3 regions of the Streptomyces sp. NPDC104226 genome follow, and region 1 is predicted to be linked to each of the others. Evidence: riboswitches for the same ligand, from Rfam matches in the RefSeq annotation. Region 1 holds a riboswitch; each other region holds the start of a gene.
The links. Region 1 has a riboswitch for cobalamin ahead of ACZ60J_RS10960 (ribonucleoside triphosphate reductase). Riboswitches for the same ligand answer to the same signal wherever they lie in the genome.
Positions count from the first base shown of each region.

Region 2: another riboswitch for cobalamin. It lies ahead of ACZ60J_RS24275 (ribonucleoside-diphosphate reductase subunit alpha); the one in region 1 lies ahead of ACZ60J_RS10960 (ribonucleoside triphosphate reductase).
Region 3: another riboswitch for cobalamin. It lies ahead of ACZ60J_RS08250 (ABC transporter substrate-binding protein); the one in region 1 lies ahead of ACZ60J_RS10960 (ribonucleoside triphosphate reductase).

Region 1 is NZ_JBVJMS010000003.1:229,345-234,672, reverse strand. Features, by position in the region: gene ACZ60J_RS10975 (NADP-dependent isocitrate dehydrogenase) at 1-1,052, shown strand, start outside; gene ACZ60J_RS10970 (hypothetical protein) at 1,174-1,557, opposite strand; gene ACZ60J_RS10965 (glycoside hydrolase family 71 protein) at 1,917-3,632, shown strand; cobalamin riboswitch at 3,754-3,893, shown strand; gene ACZ60J_RS10960 (ribonucleoside triphosphate reductase) at 3,937-5,328, shown strand, end outside.
Region 2 is NZ_JBVJMS010000007.1:517,060-522,387, forward strand. Features, by position in the region: gene ACZ60J_RS24260 (helix-turn-helix domain-containing protein) at 1-202, opposite strand, end outside; gene ACZ60J_RS24265 (hypothetical protein) at 284-499, shown strand; gene ACZ60J_RS24270 (ribonucleotide-diphosphate reductase subunit beta) at 496-1,515, opposite strand; gene ACZ60J_RS24275 (ribonucleoside-diphosphate reductase subunit alpha) at 1,515-3,911, opposite strand; cobalamin riboswitch at 4,072-4,200, opposite strand; gene ACZ60J_RS24280 (GNAT family N-acetyltransferase) at 4,266-4,763, opposite strand; gene ACZ60J_RS24285 (CstA-like transporter-associated (seleno)protein) at 4,852-5,049, opposite strand; gene ACZ60J_RS24290 (carbon starvation CstA family protein) at 5,046-5,328, opposite strand, start outside.
Region 3 is NZ_JBVJMS010000002.1:649,046-654,373, forward strand. Features, by position in the region: gene ACZ60J_RS08235 (VOC family protein) at 74-463, shown strand; gene ACZ60J_RS08240 (ABC transporter ATP-binding protein) at 453-1,289, opposite strand; gene ACZ60J_RS08245 (FecCD family ABC transporter permease) at 1,301-2,356, opposite strand; gene ACZ60J_RS08250 (ABC transporter substrate-binding protein) at 2,353-3,345, opposite strand; cobalamin riboswitch at 3,399-3,538, opposite strand; gene ACZ60J_RS08255 (helix-turn-helix transcriptional regulator) at 3,545-4,492, opposite strand; gene ACZ60J_RS08260 (hypothetical protein) at 4,678-4,851, shown strand; gene ACZ60J_RS08265 (LexA family protein) at 5,039-5,281, opposite strand.

The DNA of each region.
Region 1 (5,328 bases):
GCCGCAAGCACGGCGCGTACGACCCGTCCACGATGGGCTCGGTGCCGAACGTCGGCCTCATGGCCCAGAAGGCCGAGGAGTACGGCAGCCACGACAAGACCTTCGAGCTGGCCACCGCGGGCACCGTCCGCGTCGTCGACGCCGCCTCGGGCGCCACGCTCATCGAGCAGCAGGTCGCCGCCGGCGACATCTTCCGCGCCTGCCAGACCAAGGACGCGCCGATCCAGGACTGGGTCAAGCTCGCCGTCACCCGCGCCCGCGCCACCGGCGTCCCGGCCGTCTTCTGGCTCGACGAGGGCCGCGCGCACGACGCGCAGCTGATCGCCAAGGTGAAGACGTACCTCGCCGACCACGACACCGACGGTCTGACCATCAAGATCCTGTCGCCGGTCGAGGCCACCGCGTACTCCCTGGAGCGGATCCGCCGCGGCGAGGACACCATCTCGGTGACCGGCAACGTGCTGCGCGACTACCTGACCGACCTGTTCCCGATCCTGGAGCTGGGCACCAGCGCCAAGATGCTGTCGGTCGTCCCGCTGATGAACGGCGGCGGCCTCTTCGAGACCGGCGCCGGCGGCTCCGCCCCGAAGCACGTCCAGCAGCTCGTCAAGGAGAACTACCTCCGCTGGGACTCCCTCGGTGAGTTCCTCGCGCTGGCCGTCTCCTTCGAGCACCTCGCCACCACCACCGGCAACGCCCGCGCCCAGGTGCTGGCCGACACCCTGGACCGGGCGACCGGCACCTTCCTCAACGAGGACAAGTCGCCGAGCCGCAAGCTGGGCGGCATCGACAACCGCGGCAGCCACTTCTACCTGGCCCTGTACTGGGCGCAGGAGCTGTCGCGCCAGACCCAGGACCCGAAGCTGGCCGCGGCCTTCGACCCGCTGGCCAAGACGCTGGCCGAGTCCGAGGAGAAGATCGTCGGCGAGCTCATCGCCGTCCAGGGCTCCCCGGCGGAGATCGGCGGCTACTACCAGCCCGACGCCGCCAAGGCCTCGGCGGTCATGCGGCCGTCCGCGACCCTGAACGAGGCGCTCGCGCTCCTCGGCTGAGGTCCTGCGCCAGGACTGAGGTCCACCGGGGCCGAGGCCCGTCAGGACTGAGGTCCACCGCTTTCACGGGTCCGCCCCGGCCGGCAACCGCCGGCCGGGGCGGACCCGTTCGTGCGCCCGGTCAGAGCCGGTGCACCCGATCCGGAGCGAAGGCCAGCGGATCGCTCCCGGCGGCCAGGACCCGCAGCCCGGGAGCCACGGCGAGCAGCTCGCGCAGCCAGTCCAGGGCCTCGGACGCGAGGTGCTCGCAGCCGTCGAGGACGAGCAGCATGTCGCGCTCCGCCAGCCACGACGCCGCGTTCGTCGTCCCGCACGGCAGGAACGGCATGCCCGGTACGCAGCCCAGCGAAGCCGTCAGGTCGCGGACCCCGAAGCGCCGGTCCATGGACACCACGGCCACGCCGTCGTAGAAATTGGACGAGAGCCGCTGCCCTATCTCCCGTACCACCTGGCTCCGGGGCTCGCGGGACCGTCCGGTGACGGTCAGCACTCTGCCCCGCCGCACGGCGGTGAAAAGACGGGACAGCTCTGTGGAGGCAACCGGGCACGTACCGGCTCCTCTGGAATCCCTCATCGGCACGATGCCCCCCTGCATGCGTGACCAGGTGCGGCAAGAGTGTTGTTTCAAGCCGCATCTAGATGATTATGCGCCAGTTCTATCGGATGGCTAGGGGAATTCCCTATTCCGGTGAAACGCCCGTGCCGCCCGGTGATCGCAGGAGATGTACACCCGACGCGGCTTTGTCCATTCCCGCCGCCCCGACCCCCGGGGAACGGTTGTCCGGGGGCGGGGAATCCGCTGTACTGCTGCTGTGCGGCCCGAGGTACGGGCTTGGCGCGGGCATATGCGGGGGAGGGGTCAGGATGAGTGCGGACCGGCGTCGGGCAGGGCGGGGCGCGAGACCCGAGTCGCACAGGCGCCGTGCGGGCTTCCGTCGCCGAAGACCCCTGCTGAGCCTCTTCCTGTCCGCCTTCCTCCTCGTCGGCGTCGGCGCCGCGACGGGCATCGCCTGGGAGCCCCGCACCGTCGCCGACGCACGGGCCCGCTCCGGACCCGGCCCGGTGGACACCCTTCCCGGCACCCCCGGCGACGGCCCCTCGCCGGCCGCCGGCGGCCCCGGCGCCACCGGCCCGGCCGCGAGCGACCCGCAGAGTCCCGGCGGGCAGACCCCGGCCCCGAAGGCCCAGGGCTCCGGCCCGGACGACGCGGCGCGCCCCACGGGGGCCCTGCCCTTCGACATGCCCCAACCGGCCGTGCTGCGCTCCGGCGCCGCCGGCAAGAAGCTGGTCTTCGCCCACTACTTCACCCCGTACCCGCTCTCCCTGGACAACGTCGGCGCCGACGCCGACTACTACACCCGCAACTACCTGAAGCCGGACGGCGAGAACGGCAAGCACGCGCGCTACGGCGGCCTGCTCCGCGACCGCCCGCTGCCCGTCCCGCCCAAGGACGGGGACTGGGAGCTCGCCAACCTCCGGCAGGAGGTCCGGACGGCCCGCGCCGCAGGCATCGACGGGTTCACCCTCGACCTGCTCTCTCTGACCGGGAAGAACCGGGAACGCTGCAACCTCCTGATGGAAGCGGCCCGTTCGGTGGATCCGGCCTTCAAGATCATGCTGATGCCGGACATGACCTCCCTGGGCACCGACGACCCCGCCGTGCTCGCCGACCTCCTCGCGGAACTCGGCAGGGCCCCGGCCGCCCACCGGCTCCCCGACGGCCGACTGGTCGTCTCGCCGTTCAAGGCGGAGGAGAAGAGCCCCGCCTGGTGGACCGGGGTCATGGACCTCCTGAAGTCCCGGCACGGCATCCGTACCGCCTTCGTCCCGCTCTTCCTCGACTTCGGCGCCCACAGCAGCGCGTTCGAGCCCATCAGCTACGGATTCTCCGAGTGGGGCAGCCGCAGCTACGTCGGCCAGGAGAGCTCCACGCGCGACGTCCGGCGCGCGCACGCCGCGGGCAAGATCTGGATGCAGCCCGTATCGGTCCAGGACGCCCGCCCCAACCAGGGCATCTACGACGAGGCCGGCAACACCGCGACCCTGCGCGCCACATGGAACCGCGCCATCGAGGACGGGGCAGACTGGGTCCAGCTCGCCACCTGGAACGACTACAGCGAGGGCAGCCAGTTCGCGCCCTCCCTGCACAACGGCCATGCCTACCTTGACCTTTCCTCCTACTACCTCACCCGCTTCAAGACGGGCCGCTGGCCGGAGATCGTCCGCGACACGCTCTACCTGAGCTCGCGCACCCAGTTCGCCGCCGCCGACCCGAGCGGCAGCCAGTCCCTCGTGATGGCGCTCCGGGGCGGCAGCGCCGCGGCCCGGGACACGGTGGAGGTGCTGAGCTTCCTGACCGCGCCCGCGAGCATCCGTACGGCCGTGGGAGCGGCCGAGGGCGCGCACGCGGCCCCGGCCGGGGTCCACTCCGAGCTGCTGCCCCTGGCGCCGGGCGTCGGCGCGGCGTCCGTGGTGCGGGGCGGCAAGACCGGGGCCCGGGTGGAACTGCGCCACCGGGTGGAGCGGACGGTGGAGGTGCAGGACCTCCAGTACTACGCCGCCACCAGCGGCCGGAGCTGAGGCTGCAGGGCTCCGGTGCGCGGCCGGAGGGCTCCGGGCGCGTCCGCAGGGGCTGAAGTCCCTTGCCTCGGGACCTTGGTCACCCCATATGTAGTGGTGGTGCTCGGCCGTCGCATCTATATGTAGTGTTGGCTCTGCCGGTTCGGCGGGCCTCTCCCCGACCGAGGCAACAGGGAACCCGGTGGGAATCCGGGACTGCCCCGCAACGGTGAGTCCGCCACGGCGGACGAGTCCGACACCTGCCGGCACGGGGTTTCGCACAAGCCCGCCATTCTTCCGTGCCGAGCCTCGTGGGAGGGCTGCCGTGACTGCTGTCGTCGATGCCGTGGAAACCGTGACCGAGTACCTGGACCGCCGGGACTGGCGGGTGAACGCCAACGCCAACCAGGGCTACTCGCTCGGCGGACTCATCCTCAACGCCGCGGGCAAGGTCACCGCGAACTACTGGCTGGAGCAGGTCTATCCCGCCGCCGTGGCCCGCGCCCACCGTGAGGGCGACCTCCACATCCACGACCTGGACATGCTCTCCGGCTACTGCGCCGGCTGGTCCCTGCGCACCCTGCTCACCGAGGGCTTCAACGGGGTCCCCGGCCAGATCGACTCCGCCCCGCCCAAGCACCTGTCCTCGGCCGTCGGCCAGATCGTGAACTTCCTCGGCACCCTGCAGAACGAATGGGCGGGCGCCCAGGCGTTCTCCTCCTTCGACACGTACCTGGCGCCCTACGTCCGCCTGGACGCGATGACGTACGACCAGGTCAGGCAGTGCATCCAGGAGCTCGTGCACAACCTCAACGTGCCCTCGCGCTGGGGCACCCAGACCCCCTTCACCAACCTCACCTTCGACTGGACCTGCCCCGAGGACCTGCGCGAACAGGTCCCGGTGGTCGCGGGGGAGGAGACCGGCTTCACCTACGGCGAGCTCCAGGCCGAAATGGACATGATCAACCGGGCGTACATCGAGGTGATGACGGAGGGCGACGCCGCCGGGCGGGTGTTCACCTTCCCCATCCCGACCTACAACATCACCCGCGACTTCCCCTGGGAGAGCGAGAACGCCGAGCGGCTCTTCGCGATGACCGCCAAGTACGGTCTCCCGTACTTCCAGAACTTCATCAACTCCGCGCTCGAACCCCACATGATCCGCTCCATGTGCTGCCGGCTCCAGCTCGACCTGACCGAGCTGCTCAAGCGCGGCAACGGCCTCTTCGGCAGCGCCGAGCAGACCGGCTCGCTCGGTGTGGTCACCCTCAACTGCGCCCGGCTCGGGCACCTGTACGCGGGCGACGAGGCGCGGCTGCTGGCCGAGGTGGACCGGCTGTGCGAGCTCGCCAGGGACAGCCTCGAACTCAAGCGGATCACCGTCCAGAACCTGATCGACGGCGGCCTCTTCCCCTACACCAAGCGGTACTTGGGCACCCTGCGCAACCACTTCTCCACCATCGGGGTCAACGGCGTCAACGAGATGGTCCGCAACTTCAGCGGGGACGCGTACGACATCACCGATCCCGCGGGGCACGCCCTCGCGGTCCGCCTCCTGGACCGGGTCCGGGCCCGGATGGTCGACTTCCAGGAGAGCACCGGCCACCTGTACAACCTGGAGGCCACCCCCGCCGAGGGCACGACGTACCGCTTCGCGAAGGAGGACCGGGCGCGCTTCCCCGGCATCCTCCAGGCCGGCACCGACACCAACCCGTAC
Region 2 (5,328 bases), on a different contig from region 1:
CGTGGGGGAGGGTGAGGCTGTAGTGCCCGTCTCCGACGGTGACCGGGTTCCCCTCCATCGCGCAGACGGCGAAGTCGTAGGTGGGCAGCCCCATCGCGCTCCGGTCGATCCCGAAGACCTCGCAGAAGATGCCCATCTCGAAGGGGGTGACCCCGTTCACGACGGCCACGGCCACGTTCTTCAGGGGGGAAGGCTTCAGCATGACCCCAGTGTGGCAGTAATTCGCCCTTCCATGACAGTCCTGCCACTGTCCGGTTCCTCCCGCCTTGGCGAGAGTGGAGTCATGAACACGTTCCTCGACTACCTCCTCGTCCTGGCCGTCGCCGCCCTCCTGGCGGGCCCCGCCCTCTACGGCGCCCTGCGGGAGCACCGCACCGACCGGCAGATCCGCACCGCCGCCGCACGCCGGGAACAGCAGGGCGCCCCCGCCCGAAGCCCCGGTCACCCCGGTGCCGCTCCCCACGGGCGGGGGCGCCGTCAGCAGATGAAGGCCGCCTAGAAGTCCTCGTCCAGGTCGACCGTGCCCTCGACCGCCACCTGGTAGGCCGACGGGCGGCGCTCGAAGAAGTTCGTCAGCTCCTGGACGCCCTGGAGCTCCATGAAGGTGAACGGGTTCTGCGAGCCGTAGATCGGCGGGAAGCCCAGGCGGACCAGGCGCTGGTCCGCGACGCACTCCAGGTACTCGCGCATGGACTCGGTGTTCATGCCCGGCAGGCCGTCACCGCACAGGTCCCGGCCGAACTGCAGCTCCGCCTCCACGGCCTCCTTCAGCATGTCGGTGACCTGCTGCTGGAGGGCGTCGTCGAAGAGCTCCGGCTCCTCCTTGCGGACCGTGTCCACGACCTCGAAGGCGAAGTTCATGTGGCAGGTCTCGTCGCGGAAGACCCAGTTGGTGCCCGTCGCCAGACCGTGGAGCAGGCCGCGGGAGCGGAACCAGTACACGTACGCGAAGGCACCGTAGAAGAACAGGCCCTCGATGCAGGCGGCGAAGCAGATCAGGTTCAGCAGGAAGCGGCGGCGGTCGGCGGCCGTCTCCAGACGGTCGATCTTCTCCACCGAGTCCATCCAGCGGAAGCAGAACTGCGCCTTCTCGCGGATCGACGGGATCTCCTCGACCGCGTCGAAGGCGGCCGCGCGGTCGTCCGGGTCGGGCAGGTAGGTGTCGAGCAGCGTCAGGTAGAACTGGACGTGCACGGCCTCCTCGAAGAGCTGGCGCGACAGGTACAGGCGCGCCTCCGGGGAGTTGATGTGCTTGTACAGGGTCAGGACCAGGTTGTTCGAGACGATCGAGTCGCCCGTCGCGAAGAAGGCGACCAGCCGGCCGATCATGTGCTGCTCGGAGGGCGTCAGCTTCGCGAGGTCCGCGACGTCCGAGTGGAGGTCGACCTCCTCGACGGTCCAGGTGTTCTTGATCGCGTCCCGGTAGCGCTCGTAGAAGTCCGGGTAGCGCATGGGGCGCAGGGTCAGTTCGAAGCCCGGGTCGAGGAGGTTCTTCGTGGTGTCGGTGGTGCTCATTACTGGCATGCCTCGCAGGACTCGGGGTTTTCAAGGGAGCAGGCCAGCGCGTCGGCGTCGACGGCCTGCGGGAGCGGAGCGGCGGCCGCCGGGACCGTGCTGCCGGAGGCGGCGCGGGCGATCTTCGTCGCGGGGCGGGAACGCAGGTAGTACGTGGTCTTCAGGCCCTGCTTCCAGGCGTACGCGTACATCGAGCTGAGCTTGCCGATGGTGGGCGTCTCCAGGAACAGGTTCAGCGACTGGGACTGGTCGAGGAACGGGGTGCGCGCCGCCGCCATGTCGATCAGGCCGCGCTGCGGGATCTCCCACGCCGTGCGGTACAGGTCGCGCACCTCCGCGGGGATCCAGCCGAAGCCCTGGACGGAGCCGGAGGACTCGCGAAGCGCCTCGCGGGTCTGGGCGTCCCAGACGCCGAGCCGCTTGAGCTCCTCCACCAGGTAGCCGTTGACCTGGAGGAACTCCCCGCTCAGGGTCTCGCGCTTGAAGAGGTTGGAGACCTGCGGCTCGATGCACTCGTACACGCCCGCGATGGAGGCGATGGTCGCCGTCGGGGCGATGGCCAGCAGGAGCGAGTTGCGCATCCCGGACTGCGTGACGCGGGCGCGCAGCGCGTCCCAGCGCTCCGGCCAGTTCAGCTCGACGTCGTAGTGGTCGGGGTGCAGGACGCCGCGGGCCGTGCGGGTCTGCTCCCATGCCGGGAGCGGGCCGTTGCGCTCGGCCAGGTCGCAGGAGGCCTCGTAGGCGGCGAGCATGATGCGCTCGGAGAGCTTCGTGGACAGGGCCTTCGCCGCGGGGGAGTCGAAGGGCAGCTTCAGCTGGAAGAAGACGTCCTGGAGGCCCATCGCGCCCAGGCCCACCGGACGCCAGCGGGCGTTGGAGCGGCCGGCCTGCTCGGTCGGGTAGAAGTTGATGTCCACGACGCGGTCGAGGAAGGTGACCGCGGTGCGGACGGTCTCGTCGAGCCGCTCCCAGTCGATGTCCCCGCCGTCGGCCCCCTGGACCACGAAGGCGCCCAGGTTGACCGAGCCGAGGTTGCAGACGGCCGTCTCGCCGTCGTTGGTGACCTCGATGATCTCGGTGCAGAGGTTCGAGGAGTGGACGACGGTGCCCGGCTCGGCGGTCTGGTTCGCCGTGCGGTTGGAGGCGTCCTTGAAGGTCATCCAGCCCTGGCCGGTCTGCGCGAGGGTGCGCATCATCCGGCCGTACAGGTCGCGGGCGGGCATGCTCTTGCGGGCCAGGCCCGACTCCTCGGCCTTGCGGTAGGCGGCGTCGAACGCGTCGCCCCACAGGTCGACCAGCTCGGGGACGTCGGCGGGGGAGAACAGCGACCAGTCGGCGTCGGCGTTCACACGGCGCATGAACTCGTCCGGCACCCAGTGGGCCAGGTTCAGGTTGTGGGTGCGGCGCTGGTCCTCGCCGGTGTTGTCGCGGAGCTCCAGGAACTCCTCGATGTCCGCGTGCCAGGTCTCCAGGTAGACCGCGGCGGCGCCCTTGCGGCGGCCGCCCTGGTTCACGGCGGCGACGGAGGCGTCCAGGGTCTTCAGGAACGGCACGATGCCGTTGGAGTGGCCGTTCGTCCCGCGGATCAGCGAACCGCGGGCGCGGATGCGGGAGTACGAGAGGCCGATGCCGCCGGCGTGCTTGGAGAGGCGCGCGACCTGGTGGTAGCGGTCGTAGATCGAGTCCAGCTCGTCCAGCGGGGAGTCCAGCAGGTAGCAGGAGGACATCTGCGGGTGGCGGGTGCCGGAGTTGAAGAGCGTGGGGGAGGACGGCAGGTAGTCCAGGCGGCTCATCAGCCGGTAGAGGGAGGCGACTTCCTCGACGGCCTGCACGGAGTCGTTCTCCGCGAGGCCGCAGGCCACGCGCAGCATGAAGTACTGGGGGGTCTCGATGACCTGGCGGGTGATCGGGTGCCGCAGCAGGTAGCGGCTGTGCAGGGTGCGCAGGCCGAAGAAGCCGAAGCGGTCGTCGGCGCCCTCGGCGAGCGCGTGCTCGACCAGCGCGTCGAGCCGGTTCGCGTGCAGGCGTACGAAGTCCGCGGTGCGGTCGGCGATGAGCCCCTCGCGGTGGCCGACCTCGACGGAGTCGGAGAAGGAGGTGGAGCCCTGGCCGGCGGCCTCGTCGCGGACGGCCAGCGTCAGCAGGCGGGCGGCGAGCCGGGAGTACGCCGGGTCCTCGGAGATCAGCCCGGCGGCCGCCTCGGTGGCGAGCGTACGGAGCTCCGCCTCGTCGGCGGCGGCGCTGCGGCCGCGCAGCGCGGCGGCGGCGACCCGGCCGGGGTCGGTGTCGGGCAGGTCGGCGGTCAGCTCGGTGAGCGTGCGCAGGAGCGCGGCCCCCGGACCCTCGTAGGCGGACGGGTCGGACTCGGCGCGCGGTGCGGAAGGCGCGATGGTCACGGGGGGAGCTCTCCCTCGCTCGGCTCCGGGATCACCGTTGGTGCGGGGCGCGAGGGGGCGCACGTGGGGGCGCGCGTGCCTGGCAGGGCCGTGCGCGTGCACCACGTGGCGTCCACCGGCCCAACCGCGAGGCCCGGACGTGTCTGCACCCGGTTCGGACGAGCCGGGCGCACTGTCGGCAGGTCCTCGGACTTGCGGATGCACCGAGCGGGTCGGTGCATTTCATACCGTTGCGGGACAGTTCCGGATTCTCACCGGATTCCCCTGCGACGACAGCGAGCATGAGCATACATGTGGGGGCCGGTGCTCGCGGTAGCCCCCACATGTTGTGTCGCTCCTCGCGGACGGCAGGCCCTAGAGCTCCAGGCGGTAGGTGAGCAGCGGCAGCCCCGGAACCGGGTACCAGTCCCGCTCGGGCGTCCGTACGAAGCCCAGCCGGTCGTAGATCCGGTGCGCCCCGAGCATCTTCTCCGTGGTCGACAGCACCAGGTGGCCCACGCCCTCCAGCTCCCGGGCGCGGTTCACGCAGGCCCGTACGAGGGCCTCGCCCGCGCCGCGTCCGCGCGCCGCCGGGGAGACGGCCAGCATCCGGAACTCCGCCTCGCCGGGGCCTGCGATGTCGCAGAGCGGGCTGCCGGGAGGGGCGAAGGTCACACCGCCGAGCAGCGTGCCCTCGTACTCCGCTACGAGCACCTCGCCGTCGGGAGCCCGGCCGGCGACGTCGCGCAGCCGGCTCAGGTAGGGGTCGTCCTCGGCGAAGTCGAGCAGTCCGTCGTCGAGGTACGCCCGTGCGGTGATCTCCCCGAGCTCTTCGTATTCGGCGGCCGCCGCCGTCCTGATGATGATGTCCATGGCATCGAGTGTGCGCCAGGGCAGGAAAAGAGGCCGCCGCGTTCCGTCGGGTGGACGGAACGCGGCGGCCTCTCGGCTTCCCGCCGGTTCAGCAGCAGCGGAACCCTTCGCGCGGGTCGCCCTCGCGGGCGTCCGTGCGGGCCCGTTCGAAGTCCCGGCGCGACGGGACCACCGCGTCCGGGTCGTGCGTACGGGCGTGGGCCACGTAGTGGTCGTAGGCCGCCTCGCCCGAGAACTCCCTGACGAAGAACCGGGCCCGGCCCAGCACGTGGCGCAGGCGCGTCACGCGGGTTCCCGTACGGAGTCCTGCGTGCGGCCCCCGCCCGAGTCGAGTCCGGCGGCGGCGAGTTCGGCCCGCTCCTCGTCGGTCGGGATCAGACCGGCCGGGGCGACGATCTTGGACTCGGTCCACGGGACCTCGGCGAGCGTGACCGACTCGGGCTTGCGGATGGCCGCCAGACAGGTCCGGGCGGCGTCCACGAGCACGATGATGATCAGCAGGGCGAAGAACACCGACAGGACGCCGTCCACCGTGGCGTTGGTGACCACGGTGTGCATCTCGTCC
Region 3 (5,328 bases), on a different contig from region 1:
CGGCATCGCGTGTCGGTCACCGGCTGGGTGAGACATGGAGGTGCCGGGACATGCCTTTCGGAGGCATCCACTCATGGCTGTTCAGCTCAACCACACGATCGTCCACTCCCGTGACCACCGGGAGTCCGCCGAGTTCCTGGCCTACCTCCTCGACCTGGAGGTCGGAGCCCCCTGGGGCCCCTTCATCCCGGTCGAGATCTCGAACGGCGTCACCCTGGACTTCGCGAACATTCCCACCGGGTCCATCACGCCTCAGCACTACGCCTTCCTCGTCTCGGAGGCCGAGTTCGACGACGCCTTCGAGAAGATCAAGCGGGGGCGGATCACCTACTTCGCCGACCCGCACGGGCAGCGCCCCGGCGAGATCAATCACAACGACGGCGGCCGCGGTGTCTACTTCGAGGACCCCTCGGGCCACGGCATGGAGCTGATCACCGTCCCGTACGGCGGCTTCAAGGAGTAGGTCCGCCTTCCTCCGGGAGGTAGACGATGGTCGGCGCCCCCGTCGTCGGGTGGACGCCGATACGGGTGCGGACTCCGTAGACCTCGGCCAGCAGGCCCTCCGTCAGCACCTGTGCCGGGGTGCCCGAGGCCACCACGCGGCCGCCCGCCAGGACGTACAGGCGGTCGCAGTACATCGCCGCCAGGTTGAGGTCGTGCAGGACCAGCAGGGCGGTGGCCGGCAGGGCGCGGACCAGAGCGAGGACCTCCAGTTGGTAGCGGATGTCCAGGTGGTTGGTCGGTTCGTCCAGGGCGAGCAGGCCCGGGTCCTGGACCAGGGCCCTGGCCACCAGGGCGCGCTGGCGCTCGCCGCCCGAGAGCCCGTCGAAGCGGCGGCCCGCGAGGGCCGCCGCGCCGACGGTCTCCAGGGCCCGCGCGACGCGACGCACGTCGTCGGGTCCGTCCTGCTCCCAGAACCGCTTGTGGGGGCTGCGCCCCATGGCGACCACCTCCCGCACGGTGAGCCCGAACGTACCGGCCGCGTCCTGGGGCACCACCGCCACCCGCCGGGCCCGGTCCTTGGCGCCGAGCGAGGCCGCGTCCACGCCGCCCAGCAGGACGCGCCCGCCGGTCGGGCGCAGGGCGCCGTAGACGCAGCGCAGCAGTGTCGTCTTGCCGCTCCCGTTGGGGCCGACGACGCCGACCGTCTCGCCGGGGCGGGCCGTGAGGTCGATCCCGTGCAGCAGCGGCTGCCCGTCGATCGCGTACCGCACGGCCTCGACGGCGAGTTCCGCAGGCCGAGCCTCTCCCGCGGGGCCCACACGGGCTTCCGGTCCTGCCTGTCGCATCCGTCCCGCCGTCATCCCACGACCCCTTCGGTACGGGTGGACCTGCGCAGCATCCACAGGAAGAACGGCCCGCCGACCAGTGCCGTGACCACGCCCACCGGGATCTCCTCCGGTGCGGCGGCGGTACGGGCGATCAGGTCGGCCAGGGTCAGGAACACCGCCCCGCCCAGCGCGGCCACGGGCAGCAGCGCCCGGTGCCCGGCGCCGACGGCCATCCGGGCGGCGTGCGGGACCATCAGTCCGACGAAGCCGATCGCCCCGCTGTAGGCCACCAGTACGCCGATGACCAGCGAGGTGAGGACGAACACGGCGGCCCGGAACCGGCCCGTGTCCAGGCCGAGCGTCTGGGCGCCCTCCTCGCCCGCGAGCAGCAGGTCGAGCGGCCGGGCCAGGGCGACGAGCAGCCCGGTGCCGAGGAGCAGGGCCGTGGCGGGCAGGGCCAGTTCGCTCCAGCGCGCCCCGCCCAGCCCGCCGAGGGTCCAGAACAGCACGCTGCGGATCTGATCGGGATGGGCGGCCAGCACCAGGACCAGGCTGGTCAGGGCGGAGAGCACGTACTGGACGGCGACTCCGGCGAGGATCAGCCGGCCGGTGGTCATGGTGCCGCCGCGCCGGGCCATCGCGTAGACGGCGACGAGCGCGCCCATCGACCCGGCGAACGCGGCGAGCGGTACCGCGGCGCCGCCCGCGGAGCCGAGGAAGCCGGCGCCGAAGACGATCACCAGCACCGCCCCGGCCGAGGCCCCGGAGGAGGCCCCGAGCAGGAACGGGTCGGCGAGCGGATTGCGGACGAGGGCCTGGAGCACGGTTCCCGCGACGGCGAGGCCCGCGCCGACGACGGCTCCGAGCAGGACGCGCGGCATGCGGACGTCCCACACGATCGCCCCGAAGGCGCCCGTGCCTCCTGCGGGTCCCGGCCCTGCGAGCACGATGTCGAGCACCTGGCCCGGAGGGATCCGTACCGGCCCCAGGGCCAGGCCCGCCAGGGCCGATGCGGCCAGCGCGGCGCCGAGCAGGGCCAGTACGACGGGGGTACGGGTGAACGCGCGGGCGGCCCGGAGCCTCACGGGGCGGCGGGGTGGAGCTGGCCGCCCAGCGATTCGACGGCGTCGGCGACGCGTACGCCGAGCACGGCCGAGGACAGCGGCAGCACGACGAACCGCTGGTTCTTGACGGCGGGGACCTGCGCCAGCGCCGGGTCGTTGAGCAGGCGCTGCTTCTTGGCTTCGACGGTGGTGCCGCCGTAGTCGTAGATGAGGACGACCTCGGGCCGCCGCTCGATGACCTTCTCCCACGACACGTCGCCGAAGGTGTCGTCGAGGTCGGCGAACACGTTCGTGCCGCCCGCCAGCGCGACGATCTCGTTGCCGATGCCCTTGCCGCCCGAGGTGAAGGCGGAGGCCTCGCCCGAGTCGTAGACGAAGACGGCGGGCTTGGCCCGGTCCTTCACACGGGCGCTGACGGCTTCGATGCGGCGCTGTTCGTCCGCGATGAGCCGTTCGCCGCGCTCGGGCACGCCGAAGGTCCGGGCCACCTCGGTGATTTCGGTCCTGAGCTGGTCGAGGCCGACCTTGCCCTCGGTGCAGTACTCCACGCTGAGCCGGGAGTTGATGCCGGACTTCGCGAGCCCCTCGCGGTCGCGGCCCTGCGCCTTGTCGAAGGCGCTGGAGTAACCGCCGTACACGAAGTCGGGGTTGGCTCCGAGGAGGATCTCCTTGGAGGGGTACTCCTTCGCCAGCACCTTGATCTTGTCGTACGCGGGCCGGTAGGCGGGCAGTACGGCGTCGTCCAGGTAGGCCGTCCCGACCGTCCTGCCCTCCAGGCCGAGGGCCAGGAGGATCTCGGTGGCGTGCTGGTTCATGGTGACCGCACGCTGCGGCGGTGCCTGATAGGTGCTGGTGACACCGCAGTTGGTGACCGTGTACGGGAATCCGGGCGCGGCGCCCGCCTCCGCCTTCGCGTCCTGCGCCGGGGATGATCCCGCGCAGGCGACCAGCGGTATCAGGAGGGGGACGGGCAGGAGTGCGCGCAGCAGCGCACGGGGGTGCCAGGACATGGCGAAGCCTCTCCGGGGGATCCGCGTCCCCTGGTCGAACGGCCGAATGATCGGCCCGAAAGAGGCGGTGCGTCAGTGTCTGACTCCCGGGTCCCCGCACGGGGACGACCGGTCACAGTGGCGGGACCGCACCGGATTCGCACCGGTTTCCTGTCCTGCACCGCCTGGATAACGCGGCCCAGTCTGCCAGAAGGGCGTGTCAGCGGTGCGCGCGCACCGCATCGGCGACCCGGGAGGCGAGGGTGCGCAGGGCCTCGTCGGAGGGTGATCCCGGTTCGGCCGTGTAGAGGTAGAGGGTCTGGTCGGGGTCGTCCGGGAAGGCGAAGGACTCGTACTCCAGGGCCAGTTCGCCGACGACCGGGTGCCGGAAGCGCTTGGTCCCGTGGGTGTGTTCGAGCACGTCGTGCCCGGCCCACCAGCGCCGGAAATCCGCATCGGCCGTGCCCAGTTCCTCGACGAGCGGGCTCAGATCCGGATCGTACGGGCGCCGGCCCGCGTAGAACCGCAGCGCGGCGACGGCTGCGCGCGCGGCCCCCTCCCAGTCGGCGAAGAGCCCGCGGGCTGCGGGGTCAAGGAAGAGGAACCGCGCAAAATTGCGCCCGCCGCCACCGGGTGCGCCCGCCTCCGGGGGGTCGGTCTCCGCGGCTCCGAAGTCGGCGTACAGCGCCTCGGCGAGCCGGTTCGCGGCCAGGACCTCCAGCCGGTGCCCCATGATCATCGCCGGGGTGCCGTCCTCCAGGGCGTCCAGCACCCGGTACAGGCCCGCCCGGACCCGCTGCGGGCCGCCGGCTCCCGCGCGGCCGGAGGCTCCGGCCGCCGCGCCGGCGGCGCGCCCGGGCCCGGGGGCCGGCTGCGGCCGGGCCAGGCCGAAGAGGTGGGACCGCTCGGTCGCGTCGAGCCGAAGCGCCCGGGCCACGGCGTCGAGGACCTCGTCGGAGACGTGCTGGGTGCGGCCCTGCTCCAGCCGCGTGTAGTAGTCGACGCTGACCCCCGCAAGCTGCGCGACCTCCTCCCGCCGCAGCCCGGGCACCCGCCGCCGCCCCGGATGCGCGGCGGCCCCCACCTCCTCGGGCCCGATCCGGGCACGCCGGGAACGCAGGAAGTCCCGCAGGTCCGAACGGGGCTCGCGCCCGGCGCTGGCGTTCATGCCCCCAGGCTAGGTGCTCCTGATCACTCCTGGCCCCAGCAGACCCTGCGGGGTGCTCCGGCCGCTGGGTGAGGACCCGTAGCCTGACACGTGAACGTTCTGGAAGGATCAATTCCACAGGGGTTGACGCAGGCATGTGCCAGGCGGATCGTGGGCGCCTCAGCCGACCGAACGCTGGAGGGCCCATGACCGACGAGTACCGCACCCGAGTGATGACGCTGTCCGACGGCACCCCCCTCCGCACAGTCCTCGGGGGAGCAGACGCGGACCTGAGTGATGCCGAGATCCTCGAGCGGTACCCGCGCGTGGCCGAGATCCTGGCGCGCTGGGAGCTCGACGACGCCGGGCCGACCGCCTGACCAGTGCGGACGACCCTCCCGACCTACCCGCGGGAGGTTCCCCCCGCCTACCACGCCGCCCGTTGTCAGTGGGCACGGCTAGCGTGGACACATCACATCGGCTCTAGCTAGCGGGGATGCTGCTGCGCCGGTTGTACCGCCCGTCGGGCCCTTCGGGGACAGCGACCGACGGGCGGACCCATGCCGGCTACCCGGGCTCGGCGAGCAGCCGGGTGGCAGCCGGGGTCAGTTCGACACTGCTCCACCCGCGGTCCCGCCGGCTGAGCAGGTGCCGCTTCTCCAGCTCACCCAGCTGGTGCGCCACGCTGCTGGACGAGGACAGGCCCACCGCGGCACCGAGCTCCCGGACCGTCGGCCCACGGCCGTGCACGGCGATGTGCCGGGCGATCGCTTCCAGGATGAGGCGTCGGCGGGGCTTGAGGGGGATCATGCGGGGGCCTGCCGGACGTGCGGGCGTGTGCGGTGGTGCATGACTCC